DNA from 2 places in the Clostridium sp. USBA 49 genome. Region 1 is predicted to be linked to the other one. Evidence: riboswitches for the same ligand, from Rfam matches in the RefSeq annotation. Region 1 holds a riboswitch; the other holds the start of a gene.
What was found. Region 1 has a riboswitch for lysine ahead of B5D11_RS09660 (transporter substrate-binding domain-containing protein). Riboswitches for the same ligand answer to the same signal wherever they lie in the genome.
Positions count from the first base shown of each region.

Region 2: linked by a shared signal. The riboswitch ahead of lysA (diaminopimelate decarboxylase) and the one ahead of B5D11_RS09660 (transporter substrate-binding domain-containing protein) in region 1 are both predicted to bind lysine.

Region 1 covers NZ_FUYD01000010.1:34,359-45,266, forward strand. The annotation lists gene B5D11_RS09650 (Cof-type HAD-IIB family hydrolase) at 1-135, shown strand, start outside; gene B5D11_RS09655 (cupin domain-containing protein) at 269-832, shown strand; lysine riboswitch at 941-1,123, shown strand; gene B5D11_RS09660 (transporter substrate-binding domain-containing protein) at 1,255-2,094, shown strand; gene B5D11_RS09665 (amino acid ABC transporter permease) at 2,118-2,846, shown strand; gene B5D11_RS09670 (amino acid ABC transporter ATP-binding protein) at 2,896-3,636, shown strand; gene pdxA (4-hydroxythreonine-4-phosphate dehydrogenase PdxA) at 3,901-4,920, shown strand; gene B5D11_RS09680 (four-carbon acid sugar kinase family protein) at 4,961-6,307, shown strand; gene B5D11_RS09685 (2-keto-3-deoxygluconate permease) at 6,328-7,320, shown strand; gene B5D11_RS09690 (PTS glucitol/sorbitol transporter subunit IIA) at 7,373-7,741, shown strand; gene tpiA (triose-phosphate isomerase) at 8,073-8,846, shown strand; gene rpiB (ribose 5-phosphate isomerase B) at 8,906-9,370, shown strand; gene B5D11_RS09705 (6-phosphofructokinase) at 9,447-10,682, shown strand; gene B5D11_RS09710 (DeoR/GlpR family DNA-binding transcription regulator) at 10,804-10,908, opposite strand, start outside.
Region 2 covers NZ_FUYD01000001.1:250,564-261,471, reverse strand. The annotation lists gene B5D11_RS01160 (iron-containing alcohol dehydrogenase) at 1-678, shown strand, start outside; gene xylA (xylose isomerase) at 917-2,236, shown strand; gene B5D11_RS01150 (ROK family transcriptional regulator) at 2,299-3,450, shown strand; gene xylB (xylulokinase) at 3,484-4,983, shown strand; gene B5D11_RS01140 (cation diffusion facilitator family transporter) at 5,101-6,285, opposite strand; gene B5D11_RS01135 (M18 family aminopeptidase) at 6,624-7,925, shown strand; lysine riboswitch at 7,992-8,162, shown strand; gene lysA (diaminopimelate decarboxylase) at 8,397-9,692, shown strand; gene hcp (hydroxylamine reductase) at 10,029-10,908, shown strand, end outside.

The sequences.
Region 1 (10,908 bases):
ATAGAATTTGCAGGCATGGGAATAGCTATGGGTAATGCTATTGATATAGTAAAAAATAAAGCAGACTTCATAACAGATACAAATGATAATAATGGGGTGGCAAAAGCTATAGATAAATTTGTGTTAAAAAAATAATATTACTTCAATCACATTTTTTTATATAATACATATCATAATATTGTAAGCCTACTAAGAAGGAGATATTTAATGTATGTATAGTACTTATAAAACCCATCCATGTTTTAACTGCATGTATAGCCCCAATAATATGAATAATATTTATCAATGTCCTTATTATACTAATGCAATGATGTATAATCCAAATTTTGTAAGACAATTTGATGAACAATTTATACCTTTTAGTGATGAAATTGATAATGATGCAAAATTTAATTTTTTTAGATTAGATGACGATAACCCTTCCATAAAATTAAAGGATTATGGTCCAGAACCTTTTATAGTTAATATTGAAGAAGCCACTAAAGAAAATAATACTTTCCGTACAGCTTTATGGACAGGAAAGCATTTTCAGCTTACATTAATGAGTATTAATGTTGGGGAAGATATAGGTTTAGAAATTCATCCAAATGTTGATCAATTTATACGTATTGAAGAGGGACAGGGACTTGCACAAATTGGAGATAGAAAAGACAATTTAAGTTTTCAAGCTAAAGTTTCTGATAACTATGCTGTTATTATACCTGCTGGTAAATGGCATAATATAATTAATACAGGAGATAAACCTCTTAAATTATATTCTATTTATGCACCGCCTGAGCATCCACATGGGACAGTTCATCAAACTAAAGCCGATGCAGAAGCTCATGAATAAAAACTTAAAAATATTATAAAATTATAAATAGCATAATTTACTATTGACTTAAAAAATATATTATTGTACACTATATCTGACAATTTAATATATAGCCTCATCTTTTGTAGATGAGGTAGAGGCGCGGTATTTAACAGTCTTTAGAGGAGCATGAGAAAGCTATGATGCTAAGGAGAAGGAAATATCGCCGAAGTGTGTAATATTCTCAGTATTACATGCTGGGCCTGCAGTTAAGAGCTGTAGGACTGTCTTAATAAACATCCCGGTTTATTAAGTTGTGCTATCTCATTTTGGGAAAGAAGAGGGGCTTAGCTCAAAGTGTGTGTATTGAGACCTAAGTTTACCTTAGGTCTTTTTTATATGCAAAATATAATTAATACTTAATAAATAAGTTATAAATAATAAAAGGAGAATCAGTAATTATGAAAAAGAAATTATCAATATTAATATCAATGTCATTATCAGCAATTATGCTTTTATCAGGCTGTGCTTCAAACAGTTCAAATAAGGCAAAAAAAGATGAAGATCAAAATATTTTCAGGGTAGGAATGGAAGCTGGCTATGCTCCATTTAACTGGACTCAGACAGATTCATCTAATGGAGCTGTAAAAATTGAAGGCAGCTCAGAATATGCTGGAGGATATGACGTAGAAATAGCTAAAAAAATTGCAGATGGATTAGGTAAAAAGTTAGTAATAGTAAAAACTGAATGGGATGGACTTGTACCAGCAGTTACTTCAGGAAAAATTGATGCAATTATAGCAGGTATGTCACCAACAGCTAAACGTAAAGAAACTATTGATTTTTCAGATAACTATTATAAATCAGATTTAGTTATGGTTGTAAAAAAAGGCGGAAAATTTGAAAATGCTGATTCAATTCAAGATTTTGCAGGGGCAAAAATAACTGCTCAATTAAATACTTTTCATTATTCAGTAATAGATCAAATTAAAGGAGTAAATAAACAAAATGCTATGGATAATTTCCCTGCAATGAGAGTTGCTCTTGAATCAGGAATGATTGATGGATATGTTTCAGAGCGTCCTGAAGGGATTAGTGCTCAAAGTGCAAATCCAAACTTTAAAATGATAGAGTTTAAAGATGGGTTTAATACATCAGAAGAAGATACTGCAATTGCTGTAGGTGTAGCTAAAAACAGTGGTTTAACTGAAAAAATAAACGAAATATTAAAAGGAATTTCAGAAGAAGAAAGAAAGGAAATTATGGATATTGCAATTAAAAATCAACCAGCAGCTAAATAAATATAAAAAAGGAGAGAATCAAAATGAGTTTTGATTGGATAGTTAAGATAGTTACGGAAAACTGGAGTATGTTTCTCCGTGGAGCTGCTATGACTTTGTTTATTTCTATGATAGGTACTGTTATAGGTTTTATAATAGGTCTTATTGTAGGTGTCATACGTACTACTCCAATACCAGAGAGAGGTATAACAAAAATACTTTTAAAATTTATAAATATAATTTTATCAATTTATATAGAAATATTCCGTGGTACACCTATGATTGTACAAGCTATGGTAATATACTATGGTTCAGCTTTAGCCTTTAATATAGATATGAATAAAATTTTTGCTGCTATACTTATAGTATCTATAAATACAGGAGCTTATATGTCAGAAATAGTAAGAGGAGGTATTGTTTCTATAGATAAAGGTCAGTTTGAAGCTGCTCATGCTATAGGAATGACACATTTTCAGACTATGATTAATGTAATATTACCCCAAGCTATTAGAAATATTCTACCAGCAACAGGTAATGAATTTGTAATAAACATAAAAGATACTTCAGTACTTAATGTAATTGCTGTATCAGAATTATTTTTCCAAACAAAATCTGTAGCAGGGAATAATTTTAGATACTTTGAGTCCTTTTTCGTTGCCTGCATACTTTATTTTATAATGACATTTACAGTTACAAGAATTTTGCGTTATATTGAAAAGAAGTTAGATGGACCTGAAAATTATATTATGAATTCTAATCAAATGCAAGTATAAGAGATATTTATAAAAAATAAGGCAATTTATAAAAGGAAGAGGAATAATTATGGAAAAAGTAATTGAAATAAATCATTTAAGTAAATCTTTTGGAAATCATGAAGTTCTAAAAGACATAGATTTTTATGTAAATAAAGGAGAAGTAATTTCTATAATAGGCTCATCAGGTTCTGGTAAATCTACTCTTCTTAGATGTATTAATCTTTTAGAAAAACCAACAGGAGGAGAAATAATATATAAAGGAGAGAATATTTTAGACCAAAGACATGATACCAGAGCTTATCGTACAAAGCTTGGCATGGTTTTTCAGCAATTTAATTTATTTGATAACCATAATGTATTAAGTAACTGCATAGTTGGACAGGTAAAAGTTTTAAAACGCTCAAAAGAAGAAGCAGAAAAGGTAGCTAGAAAATATTTAAGGGTTGTTGGAATGGAGCAATATATAAATGCAAAACCAAAGCAGCTTTCAGGAGGGCAAAAACAACGTGTAGCTATTGCAAGAGCACTTTCTATGGAACCAGATGTTATGCTTTTTGATGAGCCTACTTCAGCTCTTGATCCAGAGATGGTAGGAGAAGTTTTAAAGGTTATGAAAGAACTTGCTGAAACTGGACTTACAATGCTTATAGTAACTCACGAAATGGGTTTTGCTAAAGAAGTATCTGATCGTATAGTATTTATGGATAAAGGTGTTATTGCAGAGGAAGGAACTCCTGAAGAGATTTTCAATAATCCAAAACAAGAGAGAACTAGGGAATTTTTAAAACGTACTTTAGAAAAAATATAAAAATTTAGAATTAACTTTTACTAAATTAATAAAAACTCCATTGTTTGAGAGAACATGGAGTTTTTATTTTTTCAAAAATTTAAGACAAATCATAGAGACAAAATAAAATAATATAAAACAAATAAAAATAATATAAAACAAATAACAAAAAAATAAATTAATAAAAAAGCAACAAATGCTTGAAAAAAACAAAAAAGTGATTTATAATATTAATATAAAATAAAAATATACAATATTTATTAAAAAGGGGAAGGAAAGGTAATAATGATGAATGCAATAGATGAAATTAGACCAATTACTGCTATAACTATAGGTGATCCAGCAGGTATAGGACCTGAGATTTGTGTTGGAACATTAATGAATGAAGAGGTTTATAAAGAGTGTAAACCTTTGCTTATAGGCTGTGCTGGCACTATTAGAAAGGCAATGAAGCTTAAAAATTGTGATTATGAATTAAATATTATTTCAAAACCAAGTGAGGCAAAATTTAAACATGGAACTATAGATATTATAGAAACGGGAGATTATGACTTTGAAAGTATAGAATATGGAAAAGTACAAAAGCTTGCAGGACAAATGGCATATGATTTTATATTAAAATCAATTGAACTTGGATTAAATAAAGAAGTTGATGTAGTTGGTACTGCTCCAATTCACAAAGAAGCTATTAAATTAATAGGTGTTCCTCAAGCAGGACATACAGAAATTTATGGAGAACTTACAAAATCTCCTTATGCATTAACAATGTTTAACTGCCACAAATTAAGAGTATTTTTTGTAAGTAGACATATGTCTTTAAAAGCTGCTTGTGATTATGCTACTAAGGAAAGGGTTTTGGAAAATATAAGACAAATACATAATGAATTATCTAAGCTTGGAATAGAAAAACCTAAAATAGCGGTAGCAGCACTTAATCCTCATGGTTCAGATAATGGATTATTTGGAGATGAAGAAGCTAAGAATTTAATACCAGCAGTACTTGAAGCTCGAAAAGAAGGAATAAATGCTATTGGGCCTGTTCCAGCTGATTCTGTATTTTACAAAGGTAAAAATGGCTTATATGATGGAATCCTTTCACTTTATCATGATCAAGGTCATATTGCTTGTAAAACTTTAGACTTTGAAAGATCAGTTACTTTAACATTTGGATTACCATTTTTAAGAAGTTCTGTAGATCATGGAACTGCTTTTGATATAGCAGGTAAAAATATTGCTCAATCTGTAAGTTTGATAGAATCAACACTTGTGGCGGCTAGATATTGGAAAATGATGCAGCATAAATAATTAATATTAAATAAAGAATAAATAATTTGGGGGTAATTTAATGTGTAAGTTAGGAGTAATAGCTGATGATTTAACAGGAGCTACTACTGTGGGGGTTTTACTAGCAAGGACAGGCATATCCACAGCTGCTTTCTTTGATAGCGATAAGCTAGATATGAACGAGAATTATGATGCTATTGTTTTAAGCAGTGATAGCAGACCTTTAAACAAAGAATTAGCTAGAGCTAATGTAAAAAAAGCTTTAAATGCACTAAAGAAACAAAATGCAGTTTACTTTTCTAAAAGAATAGATACAACTATGCGTGGTGGAATTGGCTTTGAAGTAGATGCTATGTTAGAGGAACTTGATGAAGATACTATAGCAGTTATGGTTCCAGCTATGCCTCAATCAAACAGAATATTAGTAGGAGGATATTCAATAATAAATGGAGTTGCTTTATCAAAAACAGCAGTTGCAAAAGATGTAAGAACTCCAATTAACGAAACACATATTCCTACACTATATTCTAAACAGACAAATAGAAAGATTGGACAGGTACAGTTAGCATCTATTCTTGCTGGGAAAGAATATGTTAAAAAAGCTCTTGTTGAAGAAAGGGAAAAAGGATCAACAGTTATTATAGTTGATGCTGTTTCTTTAGATGATATTGAATTAATTGCTCAATCTGTTTTAGAGTTAGAGTGGAAAGTGTTAGCTATAGACCCGGGACCATTTACAGAAAAACTTGCTGTACTTAGAGGATTAGGTACTGGAGAAAATGTAGTTTCTGATAAAGAAACAATAGACATTTCTAAAGAAGAAGGAAAAGTAATTGTAGTAGCAGGAAGTGCCACACCTATAACTAAAAATCAAATACAAATATTATCTAATAAAGATTATTCAAGTTCCATCTCAGTTGATCCATTAAAATTAATAGAAGAAAAAAATTCTTACAAAGAAATTAATTTAAAAGCAAATATGGTTTTAGATGTAGCAAATCAAGATAAAAATAAAGTTTTAATAATCGAAACTGCTGTAACATCAGATGTATTAAATTTGGAAGAAATTGAAGCTAAATATAATTTACAAAAAGGACAGGCAGCAGAAAAGATTAATAAAGGATTAGGAGAAATAGTAAAGAAAGTTTTAGATGATAAGAAAATAGGTAAAAAAGTTAAAGGATTATATATGACTGGTGGTGATACTATGGTTACAACCTTAAGAACCATAGGAGCTAATGGAATAAAACTAATTAATTATGTAATTCCTCAAACTGATTTAGGTACTATAATAGGCGGACAATATGAAGGGCTCGCTATTATTGGGAAAGGAGGTTTAACAGGTACAGAAAATACAGCTGTAGATGCTGTTGAAATGATTTATAAGCAATCCCGTAAAAAATATTAAAAAAGGAGAGTTGAATAAAAATGAAAGATTTAGGATTGTTAGAAAAAATGAAAAAAATGCCCGGAGGACTAGTCATTATACCTTTAATAATTGCAGTATTAATTAATACAATATTTCCTCAATTTTTTGAAATTGGAGGTTTCACAACAGGATTATTTAAAAATGGGCAACCTGCAATGATGGGATTATTTCTTATATTATGTGGTTCTACAATAGATGTTAAACAAGTTGGCATGCCTTTATATAAAGGAGTAGTTTTAACAGGAATTAAATTTTTAGTAGGTGTTTTAATAGGTTATGCAGTAGGAAAAATTTGGGGACCTATGGGTGTATTAGGATTAACTCCTATGGTTTTTATAGCGGCTATAACCAATTCAAATGGTTCCCTTTATATATCTTTATCTTCACAATTTGGAGATGCTACTGATACTGGTGCAATTTCAATTCTTTCATTAAATGATGGACCGTTTTTTACACTTATAGCTTTAGGGGCAACTGGACTTGCTAATATACCATTTATGGCTCTTGTTGCAACTATTGTTCCATTATTAATTGGATTTATATGGGGTAATTTAGATTCTGGATTTAGAGAAACTTGTAAATCAGCTCAACCTATAGTTACATTTTTTATGACAATTGCAATAGGGTCTAGTACAAATATATCTACTATAGTAAGTGCTGGTGCTTCTGGAATCGTTTTAGGATTACTTTCGGCAGCTTTAGGGATTGTATTTTACTTTTTATTTAACTTGTTTCTTAAAAAGAAAGATAGAAACGCAATGGGGGCAGCAATAGGAACAACAGCTCTTAATGCGGCGATGACTCCTGCAGCAGTAGCTGCGGCAGATCCAACTTTTGCACCTTTCGTTCAGATGGCTACTGCACAAATTGCAACTGCTTCAATAATTACACTATTTTTATGTCCTTTTATTACAGCTTATTTAGATAGAAAACTTAAAAAGAAAAAAGAAAAAGAATTACAGTTACAAGGAGCTAGAGCTGCTATTGATTAAAAATAAAGTTAAAAAGGAGGAGTTAATCTTTTAATAGATTAACGAAATGCTTATGAATATTATATATGAAAATAAAATTTCAAATGTAGGAGCTTATGTAGATAAATTCATAGCTGAAAAAATTATACTTTTATTTTCTGAAGAATCTGTTATGACCCAAATAAAAGAATATAGTTATACTATTAAAAATAAAAAAGTTAACGGAATTATAAAAGAAGGTCAAATTTTAAAAATTGATAATGAATGTTATAAGATTACTGCTGTAGGTGATATTGTACAAAAAAATTTAGAAGATATAGCTCATGTTACATTAAAATTTGATGGATCTAAAGTAGCTAATTTCCCGGGGACTTTGTATCTTGAAGATAAAAAAATAACTAAAATACATGAAGGAACAATCATTCAAATTATAGAGTTATAGAGGAATAAAGCGAAAAGCTGTCTTTAAATAGAAAGTATTTTCTAAATAAAGACAGCTTTTATAAATAACTTAAAAATATAGAAATTATAAATTTTAAAATATGATGACAAAAATAAAAATAAAATAAAATAAAAAACAACAAAATAAAATAAAAAAAGATAAACTAAGATAATAAAAGATAAACAAGCTTAAAGCGAAATAATCTTTTTAATAAAGGAAATATGATGGTAAAATCCGTTTTATAAAAAACTTTATGAATGATATTATTTAAATAAGGAATTAAGAATTAATAAAATAAGACAAGAACATAATTTTATAAGGAGAAATGTATATGAGGAAAAAAATTGTGGGGTCTAGCTGGAAGATGCATATAAATTCAATAAAAGATGGAATTAAACTGGCAGAACAAATAAAAGAAAATTTAGGAAATGTAGAAGATGTAGAAATTTTTATATTGCCTACTTTCCCAATGATTAAATTTATTGCAGATGTTTTTAAAGGTAGCAATATAGGCTGGGGAGCTCAGAATATGTGTTTTGAAGAAAAAGGAGCTTATACAGGAGAAGTTCCAGCAAATATACTTAAAGAATTAGAATGTGCTTATGTAGAAATTGGACACGCTGAACGAAGAGTTTTATTTAATGAAACTGACGAAATAGTAAACAAAAAGGTAAAGCTTTGCTATAAGTATGATTTAGTTCCTATTGTTTGTATTGGAGAAACTCAAAAAGATTTAGATAATAAACTTCAAAATATAAAATTAAAAACACAAGTTCTTTGGGCATTAAACGGTCTTGAAAAAGAAGAAATGAAAAAAATTATATTTGCTTATGAGCCTGTTTGGGCTATTGGTCAATCAGAAGCTGCTAATCCAAAGTATGTACAAAGTGTTCATGAATTTATAAGAAATGTTATAAAAGAAGAATATGGGAGTGAAGTTTCTGAAAATGTAAGAATTATATATGGAGGTTCTGTAAGTCCTGAAAGTGCAAAAGTCCTTACTAAGTATAATGACATAGATGGATTATTTATAGGTAGATTTGGTCTAAAAGCAGAAAATTTTAAAAGTATGATAGAGACAACTTTAAATTCTTATAAAGAATAAAGCTTATAAAAAATAAAATATATAAAAAATTTAAATGTATTATTAAGGAGGGGGCAAACATGAAAATAGCATTAGGTTGCGATGAAGCAGCATTTCAATTAAAGGAAAGTATAAAAAAATATTTGATGGAGCTAGGGGAAGAAGTGCAGGATTTTGGTGTTTACGATACAAAACCTTCACTTTATCCAGATGTAGCAGTAAAAGTAGCACAATCTATAGTTAACGGAGAAAATGAAAGAGGAATATTACTTTGTGGTACAGGAATAGGTATGGCAATAACTGCCAATAAAGTTCCTGGAATAAGAGCTGCAGTATGTCATGATCCATATTCAGCTGAAAGGTCAAGAAAAAGTAACGATGCACAAATTATGACTATGGGGGCAAGAGTAATAGGAGAAGAATTAGCAAAAAATTTAGTAAATATTTGGTTAAAGTCGGAATTTCAAGGGGGGAACTCTACTGCTAAGGTTAATAGAATAAGCGAATATGAAAATAAATTTTTAAATAAATGTAAAAGTTGTTAGAAATAAATTAAATTTTTATAAAAGCCAACTTATAAAGCTGGCTTTTATATTATATATAAGTAAAGGAGGCTATAAATTGAAGAAAATAAAAGGGAATTGCTTAATAGCTCAATCTGGAGGCCCAACTACTGTTATAAATTCATCAGTTTATGGAATTATAAAAGAATCTTTATCATTGCAATCATTTGATAAAATTTTTATAGGTCTTTATGGGATAAAAGGCATTTTAGATAAAAATATAATTGATATAGATAAGTTTTCAAAAGATTCAATAGAAGCTTTAAGATATATGCCATCTTCAGCATTAGGATCATGTAGATATAAGCTTGCTCACTATAAAGATAATAGTAGAGATTATGAAAAAATAATACAAATTTTTAAGGAGTTTAATATAAAATATTTTTTTTATATAGGTGGAAACGACTCTATGGATGCAGCTTGTAAGATAAGTGAATACGTAAAAAATATAGGATATGATATAAATATAATAGGAGTACCTAAAACTATAGATAATGACCTTATGGGTACTGATCATTGTCCAGGATTTGCAAGTACATCTAAATATATTTTAAATACAGGATTAGAATTATGGTTTGATATAAATACATATGAAAAAGAATCAATTATGATAATGGAGGTTATGGGAAGAGATGCTGGCTGGATAGCAGCTTCTACTGGTATTCTTAAAGAAACGGTTCCAAATATTAATCAGCTTATATATTTACCAGAAATGAAGTTTGATAGAATAAAGTTTTTACAAGATGTAAAAACTAGTATTGAAGAAAACAATAAGCTTTTAATTGTAACCTCTGAGGGCATCAAAGGTAAAAATGGAGAATATATAAATGTAGAAGAGAATTGTTATTCAACTGATGCTTTTGGGCATAAACAACTTGGAGGTATAGGAAAATTTTTGCAAACATTAATTAAAACAAGTATTACAAATAGCGTAAAACTTACAGAAGTTGGGGTAATACAAAGATGTGCAATGCATATTGCTTCTAAAACAGATTTGGATGAAGCTGAAATGGTAGGGAGAGACTCTGTAAAATATGCATTACAGGATTATAATGGATATATGACAGCAATAAAAAGAGTAGAAGATAATGTATATAAATCAACTACCACACTTATTGAACTTAAAGAAGTGTGTAATAAAGTGAAACATGTTCCTTTAGACTGGATAAATGAAAGTGAGAATGGCGTAAAAAAAGAAATGATAAATTATGTAAGCCCTCTTATTTCTGGAGAAGTAAATGTACTAGGGGAAGATGGATTACTAAAATATAGGGATGCAAGATTATTTAGATAAAATTAAAAGTTAAAAAATCAAATTAAGTTCTAATAAATTATAAAAGCATAAAAGTTAAATATGTTAATAAAATACTATATAAAAATGGTTTCTATAATAAAAACCATTTTTATATAGTATTTTATTTTAAGCTTGCCACAGAAATGTTTATGTTAGATGATTTGTATTTTTCAATTAACTGTTTTGGAGCCTTTTCATCTGTAATTAATTTATATATATCTGAAGC
Region 2 (10,908 bases), on a different contig from region 1:
GGTATACCAAGTACTTTTCCAACATTATCAGTAGTAGATCCAGAACTTATGCTTACAGTTCCAAGTCATCTTACAGCTTATCAAGGGTTTGATGCTCTTTTTCATTCAACAGAAGGATATATTGCAAAAATAGCTAATCCAATTAGTGATGCTTTTGCTCTTAAAAGTATAGAATTAATAGCAAAATATCTTCCTATATGTGTAAGAGACGGTAATAATATTGAAGCACGTACTCAAGTAGCTTTAGCTAATACTTTATCTGGTTTGGTAGAGTCAATATCAAGTTGTACATCTGAGCATTCTATGGAACATGCTCTTAGTGCAAATCATCCTAATCTTCCTCATGGCGCAGGGCTTATTATGTTATCTGAATCATATTATACATTCTTTGCATCTAAAGTTCCTGAAAGATTTATTAATATGGCAAAGGCTATGGGTGTTGATGTAGATGCTATTAAAGAAGAAGACCGTCCAATGTCATTTGTAAAAGCATTAGTTAAGCTTCAAAAAGACTGCAAAGTAGAAAATATTAAAATGTCTGATTATGATATTTCAAAAGATGAAATTGCTAATTTAGCTGAAAATGCACGTAGTACTATGGGAGGATTATTTGAAATAGATCCATATAAATTATCATTAGAAGAAACTATAGAAATTATGACTAAAGCATATAAATAATTTTATTTTAGCCTTATATTATTTAAAGTAGCCACAAATCAAGTGTTTTCGTTAAACTTATTAAATATTAAACAAACGAAAAACATTAAGATTTGTGGCTATTGCAATTTTTTAAAAATATTTTTAAAAATACTTTTAAAAATATTTTTAAAAACTATTGAAAAAATATTTAGAATATAGTAATATAAAAATATAAAGAGTGAAAACAATTTCAAATTACGATATGGAGGGTTTAAACATGAACGAATATTTTAAAAATGTACCTACAATAAAATACGAAGGGAAAGATTCTAAAAATCCTTTTGCTTTTAAGTATTACAACCCAGAAGAAGTTGTGGGTGGAAAGACTATGAGAGAGCATTTAAGGTTTACAATGTCTTATTGGCATACTTTAACTGCCAATGGTTCTGATCCATTTGGAGTAGGGACTTACGAAAAACCTTGGGATGGAGAAACTGATCCAATGAAAGTAGCTAAAATGAGAATGGAAGCTGCTTTTGAATTTATGAATAAACTAGGCATAGATTATTTTGCTTTTCATGATAGAGATATTGCTCCAGAAGGAAAAGATTTAGCTGAAACTAATGCAAATTTAGATGAAATAGTTGCATATTGCAAAGAATTAATGGCAAAAAATAATAAAAAACTTCTATGGGGCACTGCAAACATGTTTACTAATCCAAGATTTGTACATGGTGCTGCTACAACTTGTAATGCTGATGTTTATGCTTATGCAGCAGCTCAAGTTAAAAAAGCTTTAGAAGTAACTAAAGAACTTGGTGGAGAAAACTATGTATTCTGGGGAGGAAGAGAAGGTTACGAAACTTTATTAAATACTGATTTAAAACTTGAACAAGATAATTTAGCTAGATTTTTCCATATGGCTGTAGATTATGCTAAAAAGATAGGATTTACTGGACAGTTCTTAATAGAACCAAAACCAAAGGAACCAACAAAACATCAATATGATTTTGATGTAGCTACTGTAATGTCTTTCTTACAAAAATATGATTTAGATAAATATTTTAAAGTAAATATAGAAGCTAACCATGCTACATTAGCAGGACATACTTTCCAGCATGAAGTAGCTTTAGCAAGAATAAATGGAATGCTTGGAAGCTTAGACATAAATCAAGGAGATCCAAATTTAGGATGGGATACAGATCAATTCCCAACTAATATTTATGATGCAACTTTACTTATGTATGAAGTTTTAAAAAATGGTGGTATAGCTCCAGGTGGATTAAACTTTGATGCTAAAGTTAGAAGAGCTTCATTTGAAGTAGAAGATTTATTCTTTGGATATATCGCAGGTATGGATACTTTAGCTAAAGGTTTAAAAATTGCATATAAAATGTTATCAGAAGGTGAATTTGAAAATACAGTTAAAGAAAGATACAAAAGCTTTAGTGAAGGAATTGGTAAAGATATTATTGAAGGAAAAGCTGATTTTGAGTCATTAGAAAAATATGCATTAAATAATCCTGTTATTAAGAATAAATCTGGTAGACAAGAATTTTTAGAATCTAAATTAAATCAATATATATTGAATGAATAAAATAGTATAATATAATGTAGAGGCAAAAGTGTCTCTACATTATATTTATAAGTGGTGATGAAATGATAGCTTTAGATCATAGTGATATTAAAACAAACAATAAAAAAAGAATAATAAATCTTTTATCAAAAGAAAGAGAACTTACAAAACTTGATATATCAAGAAAATTAGATATAAGTGTTCCAACTGTAACAACCATTGTAGGAGAACTTATAGAAGAAGGCATTGTTGAAGAAGCTGGAGTTGCAACATCTACAGGTGGAAGAAAGCCTGTTATAATAAGATTTTTACCTGATTCAAGATATAGTATTGGTATAAATTTAGAAAAAGATTATATAAGAGCTGTTCTTACTAATTTAGATAGCAAAATAATTGAAGAAACAAAAAAAGAGTTAACTGTACTTACAGAAGATGAAATTTTAGATATTATGAAAATGTTAATAGAACATTTAATGAATTTTAAAGAAGATATAAAAGATAAGCTTTTAGGTATAGGAATTTCTTTGCCTGGTATTATAAATGAAGATGAACTTACGCTTGAAGTTGCAACTAATTTTAGACTTAAAAATATATCATTTAAAGAGCTTAATTCTTATTTTAATATTCCAATATTTTTAGAAAATGAAGCAAATGCAGGAGCTATTGCAGAATCTAAGCTTGGTATAGCAAAAGATCTTAAAAATCTTATATATGTATCTATTACCGAAGGAGTTGGCGGAGGTATATTTATAGATAATGGTATGTATAAAGGCAAAGATAAAAGAGCTGGCGAAATTGGACATATGTGTATTATTAAAAATGGAAGGCAATGCAACTGTGGAAGAAAAGGATGTTGGGAAACTTATGCATCTAATCGTGCTTTAATAAAAGATTATAATAAAAAATCAAGTGAAACTGTAAAAAGTATAAATGAAATAATTAAAAGATATAATCTTGGAGAAGAAAATGCTATTTATGTAATAGAAGAATATATAGATAATTTAGCAGAAGGAATACAAAATCTTATTTTTATATTTAATCCAGATTATATAGTAATCGGAGGAGAAATTAGCAAGTATTCAGATATATTTAGTAAAAAACTTTCAAATAAAGTTTTTAACAGTAATGAATTCTATAAAGAAGGAGATGTAAATATATTATTTTCTTCTTTAGGAGATGATTCAAATATATTAGGAGCAGCACTTATACCTATTTTAGATAAATTTGGGTTTTAAATAAAAATGGAATTATATGGGTGGAGGTTAATTATGAATTTTTTAGGAATAGATTTAGGAACTTCATCGGTTAAAATAGTTATTATGAATGAACAAGGTCAAGTAACAGCATCAGTTTCAAAAGATTATGATGTAATTTATAAAAAGGTAGGCTGGGCTGAGCAAAGACCAGAAGACTGGTGGAATGCTACAAAAGATGGAATAAGAGAGGTTATTAAAAATTCAAATACAGATGGGAAAAGCATTAAAGGAGTAGGTTTCAGCGGACAAATGCATGGACTTGTGCTTTTAGATAAATATGGTAATGTTTTAAGACCAGCTATTCTTTGGTGTGATCAAAGAACACAAGAAGAATGTGATTATTTAAATTATGAAATTGGTCAAAAAAATATATCTCTTTATACGGGTAATAAAGCTTTAACAGGTTTTACTGCACCAAAGCTTTTATGGGTAAAAAAACATGAAAAAGAGATATTTAATAAGATAGCACATATACTATTACCTAAAGATTATATAAGATATAAATTAACAGGACAATTTGCAACAGATGCATCAGATGCATCAGGAATGCTTATGCTTGATGTAAAAGAAAGAAAATGGTCAAAAGAAATGCTTGACATACTTGGAATAAAAGAAGAAGTTCTGCCTAAAGTTTATGAATCTTGGGAACCTACAGGTAATATTACTAAGGAAGTAGCAGAATATACTGGACTTACGGAAGATACTATAGTAGTTGCTGGAGCTGGGGATAATGCAGCAGGTGCAGTAGGAACTGGAGTTGTAAAAAGTGGGAATTTATTAATTACTCTTGGGACTTCTGGAGTAGTATTTGCAAGCAGTGATAATTACGAAGTAGATGATGAAAATAGATTACATTCTTTTTGCCATTCAAATGGAAAATGGCATCAAATGGGAGTTATGCTTTCAGCAGCTTCTTGCTTGAAGTGGTGGATAGAAAACATAAATAAAAAATTAGAGAGTGATTCTTTTGATAACCTTTTAAATGAAGCTGAAAAATCACCAGTTGGAAGTAATGGAGTTATTTTCCTTCCGTATTTAATGGGAGAAAGAACTCCATATAGCGATCCTGATGCTAAGGGAGTTTTCTTTGGACTTAATATGACAAACACTAGAGGAGATATGACAAGAGCAGTTTTAGAGGGAGTTTGTTTTGGACTTAGAGATTCTCTTGAAATATTAAAAAGCTTAAATGTTCCAATTGAAGCTGTTAGAGTAAGTGGAGGAGGAGCAAAAAGTCCTTTATGGAGACAAATTTTAGCTGATATATTTGGAGTAAAGGTTCAACTTATAAGTTCTAAAGAAGGTCCTGCTTATGGGGCAGCTATATTAGCAGCAGTTGGCTGTGGATTGTACTCTACAGTAGATGAAGCCTGTGAAAAACTTATTAAAGTTACAGACTCAATAGATCCAATTTTAGAAAATGTTGAAAAATATAATAAATATTATGATATATATAAAAAACTATATCCATCATTAAAAGAATCTTTTAAAGAAATAAGTAAGCTTCAATAATATAAATAAAGCCTCTATAATTCAAATAAAATTTTTTTATCTTGATGATTGGTTAAAACTTCAATAATATAAATAAAGCTTCTATAATATATTATAGAGGCTTTATTTAGTGCGCATTTATAATACAGTAAATTCTTTATCAATAGTTATTAATGCATTATATTTTGGATGAATTTTTTTTAGTTCTGAATTTATTTTATTTTTAATATTTTCTTCATCTTCATCTTTAAAACCTTTTGTATGCTGTACAACAACATCAAAAATTAAATTTTTATAATCACCATCTCCAACTACTCTAAAATCATGAAGAGATTTAACCATAGGAATTTTTTTAATTATATTTTCTAATTCTTCTTTAGCTTTATTTATTTCTTCACTATTTGTATTTATAGGATCCATGTGTATAACTAAAAATATGTTAAGTTTTTTAGAGAGCTCCTTTTCAGCTTTATCTATTATTTCGTGTATTTCAACTATAGAAATATTACAAGGTACTTCTGCATGAATAGAAGCCATACAGCGTCCTGGACCATAGTTGTGTATAACTAAATCATGAACACCACTTATGTGATTATAACTTAAAACTCCTTTTTTTATATTTTCAACAAGTTCTGGATCTGGTGCTTCTCCAAGTAAAGGATTTAAAGTATTTTTAGTAAGTGAAAAACCTGAATATAGTATAAATAAAGCAACTAAAATTCCTATATAGCCATCAATAGGTAAAGTAGTCCATTTGGATATTAAAAGAGAAAAAGCTACACAGCTAGAAGTAAAAACATCTCCAAGAGCATCCAAAGAAGATGCTTCAAGAGCTCCAGAATTAATAGCTTTACCTATAAATTTATTAAATTTACTTAACCATATTTTACCTAATATAGATATTAGTATAAGTATAAAAGGAATTAACTCAAATTTTACATAACTAGGATTAATTATTCTATCAAAGGAAGATTTAATAAATTGAAAACCAACAAGCATTACCATAAAAGAAACTATAAGTGCAGATAAATATTCAATTCTTCCATGGCCAAAAGGATGCTCTTGGTCAGCAGGTTTATTTGCAAGTTTAAAACCAACTATAGTTATAACTGAAGATGCAGCATCAGAAAGATTATTAAAAGCATCAGCAGTTACAGCTATACTTTTAGAAATAATACCTACTGAAAGCTTTATAGTAAATAAAATAACATTAACTATAATGCCTATTATTCCACCTAAATAAGCATAGGCAGTTCTAACTTTTTCATCTTTTGTATTTTTATAATCTTTAATGTATTTTGATACTAAAAATTGAGACAGCATTTTTAACACTCCTAAAAATTATAATATTTTTAATATATCATATAATACAAATATTTCAATATTATTAAACAAAATACTGGAAAAATATTATGGAATTTTGATATACTTTAAATGTATTTTATTATTTATATATATTATATGTAATTGAATAACTTTTAGATATTAATAATTAAAACTAAATATAGATTAGTAAAATAATATTATAAAAAGTTTTTATAATATTAAATGCTTTAATGTATTTTAATGTGTAATTAATAATATTAAAACAATTTAATCTATAAATGTGCTAAAGTATAAATTAAGTTATTTTATATTCACTATATCAGGAGGAAAAATATATGACAAATGAAATAAAATTTGCACAAAATTTAATAGACTTTATTTATGAAAGTCCAACTGCTTTTCATGCGGTAGAAAGTGTAAAAAAAGTTCTTTTAGATAATGGTTTTAAAGAACTTAAAGAAGAAGAAAGATGGAAGTTTGAGAAGAATGGAAAATATTTTGTAACTAAAAATGATTCTGCTTTATTTGCCTTTATACTTGGAAGTGGAAGTATTACTAAAAAAGGCTTTAGAATTATAGGAGCACATACAGACTCTCCAAGCTTTAGAATAAAACCTAATCCAGAGATTATTTCAGAAAATGCATATATAAAGCTTAACACAGAAGTTTATGGAGGACCTATATTAAATACTTGGTTTGATAGACCTTTATCTATTGCTGGAAGAGTTATAGTAAAGGGAGAAAATATATTTTATCCAAAGACAAAGCTTGTTAATATAAATAAACCAATTTTAATAATTCCTAATCTTGCAATACATATGAATAAAGATGTTAATAAGGGTATGGAAATTAATACTCAAAAGGACACACTTCCTCTTGTTTCAGTTATAAATAATGAGCTTGAAAAAGAAAATTATTTATTAAATATTATAGCATCTGAGCTTAAAATAAATGTAGAAGATATTTTAGATTTTGATATTTTCTTATATGAATATGAAAAAGGAAAAATTATAGGACCAAATGATGAGTTTATATCAAGTTCAAGATTAGACGATTTAGCTATGGTTCATGCTGCTCTTTATGCACTTGTAAATACTAAAGAGAGCCAAAATTTTAATGTGCTTGCTTGTTTTGATAACGAAGAAGTAGGAAGCTCAACAAAGCAGGGAGCAAATTCAGAAATTCTTGCCAATATTTTAGAGAGAATAGTTTTAAACTTAGGAGGAGATAGAGAGGACTTTTTTAGAACAATTGCAAGAAGTTTTATGATATCTTCTGATTTAGCCCACGCTGTTCATCCCAATGCAGGAGAAAAAGCTGATCCTATAAATAGACCAATTATAAATAAAGGACCAGTTATAAAGTTAGCTGCCAATCAAAGTTATACTACTGATGCTGATTCATTAGCAGTTTATGAGCAAATTTGTAAAAAGGCAGAAGTTCCTGTTCAAAAATTTGTAAATCGTTCTGATGCTCGGGGAGGATCAACTATAGGTCCAATATCTTCGACACATATAAACCTTCGTTGTGTGGATATGGGAACGCCTATACTTGCTATGCATTCTATAAGAGAATTAGGAGGAGTTTTAGATCACACTTATGTATCTAAATCTTTTGAAGAATTTTATAAATTATAAAAAAATTATTGAAATATTTATTATATTGTGTTAAACTTACTTTAATTTAATAAAGTTTATAGCTTTACCTAGGGTAGAGGTGCTGTAACTAATAGTATCTATGCTGAGCCGGCGGGCAAAGAAGCATAGGGAAAGGAGTTATAGCCGAAGGGAAAATATCCGCAAGAGTTTTCCCTGGCATTGTATAAAATATATACAATGCTGTCATCATGAAAATGATGGAGAGCTACAAGGTACACGAAAGGTTGCGTATAAATACTTTTTTATGCAGCAAAGGTGTCCCTTTGCTGCATTTATAATATATTTAATTATAAATGATTATATTATAAAAATCTTTTTATTAAAGATTTACCCATTATATATGGATATAATAGAAATTTAAAAACATTATAAATAGTAAAAATTAATTTACAGCTTATTGTGGGTTAATCATACTTATATAAAAATTTAAATATAGGAGAGGTAATATTTATGGAACTTTTTGGAACTAGTGAAATAAAAAATAATGAGCTTTATATAGGCGGAATAAGTACAGTTGAACTTGCGAAAAAATATGGTACACCGCTTTATGTTATAGATGAAGCTTTTGTAAGAAGAAAATGTCAAAGATATTTTAAATCTTTTAAAGTTAAGGAAAGAGGTAATAGAGTTGCTTACGCAGGTAAGGCTTTTTTAATATTAGCTATGTGTCAGCTTATAAATGAGGAAGGGCTTTGCCTTGATGTAGTATCTGGAGGAGAGCTTTATACTGCAATTAAAGCAGGTTTTCCACTTTCTAAGGTTTATTTCCATGGTAATAATAAAACATTAGAAGAAATTGATATGGGAATAAAAAATGAAGTAGGCAGATTTGTTGTAGATAATTTTTATGAAATAGAAAAAATAAATGAAATTGCAGCTAAATATAATAAAGTACAAAAAATACTTCTTAGAGTTACTCCAGGAATTGAAGCTCATACTCACGAGTATATAAAAACAGGACAAATAGATTCAAAGTTTGGTTTTACTATTTTAAATGATAATACTTTAAATGCAGTAAAGAAATCAATTGAGCTTCCTAATATAGAACTTGTAGGTCTTCATTGTCATATAGGTTCTCAAATTTTTGATATAAAACCTTATGAAGATGCAGCAGAAATAATGATGTCTTTAATAGCAAACATAAAAAAGGATTTAGGCTATGAACTTAAAGAATTAGATTTAGGTGGAGGTTTTGGAATTCATTATAGAAGCGGCGATAATCCAAAAAGCATAGAAGATTTTTGCTCAGCAATAATAAATAAAGTAGATGAAATGGCTGAAAATTTAAATATTAATATTCCTATTTTAACTATAGAACCAGGAAGATCTATAATAGGTAAGGCAGGAACTACTTTATATACAGTAGGTTCTATAAAGGAAATTCCTCAAATAAGAAAATATGTTTCAGTAGATGGAGGTATGACAGATAATATAAGACCAGCTCTTTACAAAGCAGAGTATGAATGTATTATAGCAAATAGAGTTGAAGATGATTTAAAAGAAAAAGTAACAATTTCAGGAAAATGCTGTGAATCTGGAGATATATTGTTAAATGATGTTAATATACCAAAAGTAAAAAGCGGAGATATTCTTGCAGTTTTATCTACAGGTGCTTATGGATATTCTATGTCAAGCAACTATAATAAAATACCAAAAGCGGCAGTAGTATTTGTAAAAGATGGGAAATCCAGATTAGTATGCAAAAGACAAAGCTATGAAGATATAATAAATAATGAATTATTATAAAGGCAAGGAAATACCTTGTCTTTTTTTATGTAAAATTATTATTTTACTATATTATGATTATCTTACAAAAGGCCTTTTTATTAAATGATGACTACTATATATAAAATAATGCAAATTTAGAAACATTATAAATTGAATGGTTAAAATTAATTTACAGCTTATTACAGATTAATCATATTGTTAATATTAATTTTAAAAATATTTATATAAAAATATAAAATCTGTAATATATGTTACGGATAAATTTTTAGCTATTTGATAATATATATTATGTAAGTTACAGAAATTATTTAAAGGTTAAAAATTTTATTACATAAATATGAGGAGGAGATAAAAATGAGTATGTTTTGTTATCAATGTCAAGAAACAGCTGGAGGAAAGGGCTGTACATTTAAAGGAGTTTGCGGTAAAACTTCAGATTTAGCAAATATGCAGGATTTATTAATGTATATATTAAAAGGTATATCTGTTGCCAATGTAAAAGCAAGAGAGCTTGGAGTTAATAAACCTTTTACAGATAAGTTTGTGTTTAATGGATTGTTTATGACTATTACAAATGCAAATTGGGATAAGTCAAGATTTTTAAATGAAATTAGAGAAGGTATTAAATTAAGAGATGAAATAATAGCTGCAGTTAAAAGTGCAGGAGGAGTTATAGAAAGTAACTATGAAGGTTTAACTTGGACTGGAGAAACAGATGCAGAATTAGAAGCTAAAGCTGAATCAGGAGATGTAAGTATTCTTCAAACAAAAGATGAGGATATAAGAAGTTTAAGAGAACTTTTAACTTACGGAATAAAAGGTATGGCTGCTTATGCAGAACATGCATTTAATTTAGGATTTGAAGATAAAAATATATATGAATTTATGCAAAGAGGACTTGCAGCAACAACTGATGACAATTTAGGTGTTAATGAATATGTATCTATGGTATTAGAGTGCGGCAAGTATGGAGTAGATACTATGGCACTTTTAGATAAAGCTAATACTTCTACTTATGGAAATCCAGAAATAACTAAAGTTAATATAGGAGTTAGAAATAATCCAGGAATACTTGTAAGTGGACACGATTTAAAAGATTTAGAAATGCTCCTCGAACAAACAGAAGGAACTGGAGTGGATGTATACACTCACTCAGAAATGCTTCCAGCTCATTATTATCCAAAATTCAAAAAATATTCACACTTTGCAGGTAATTATGGTAATGCTTGGTGGA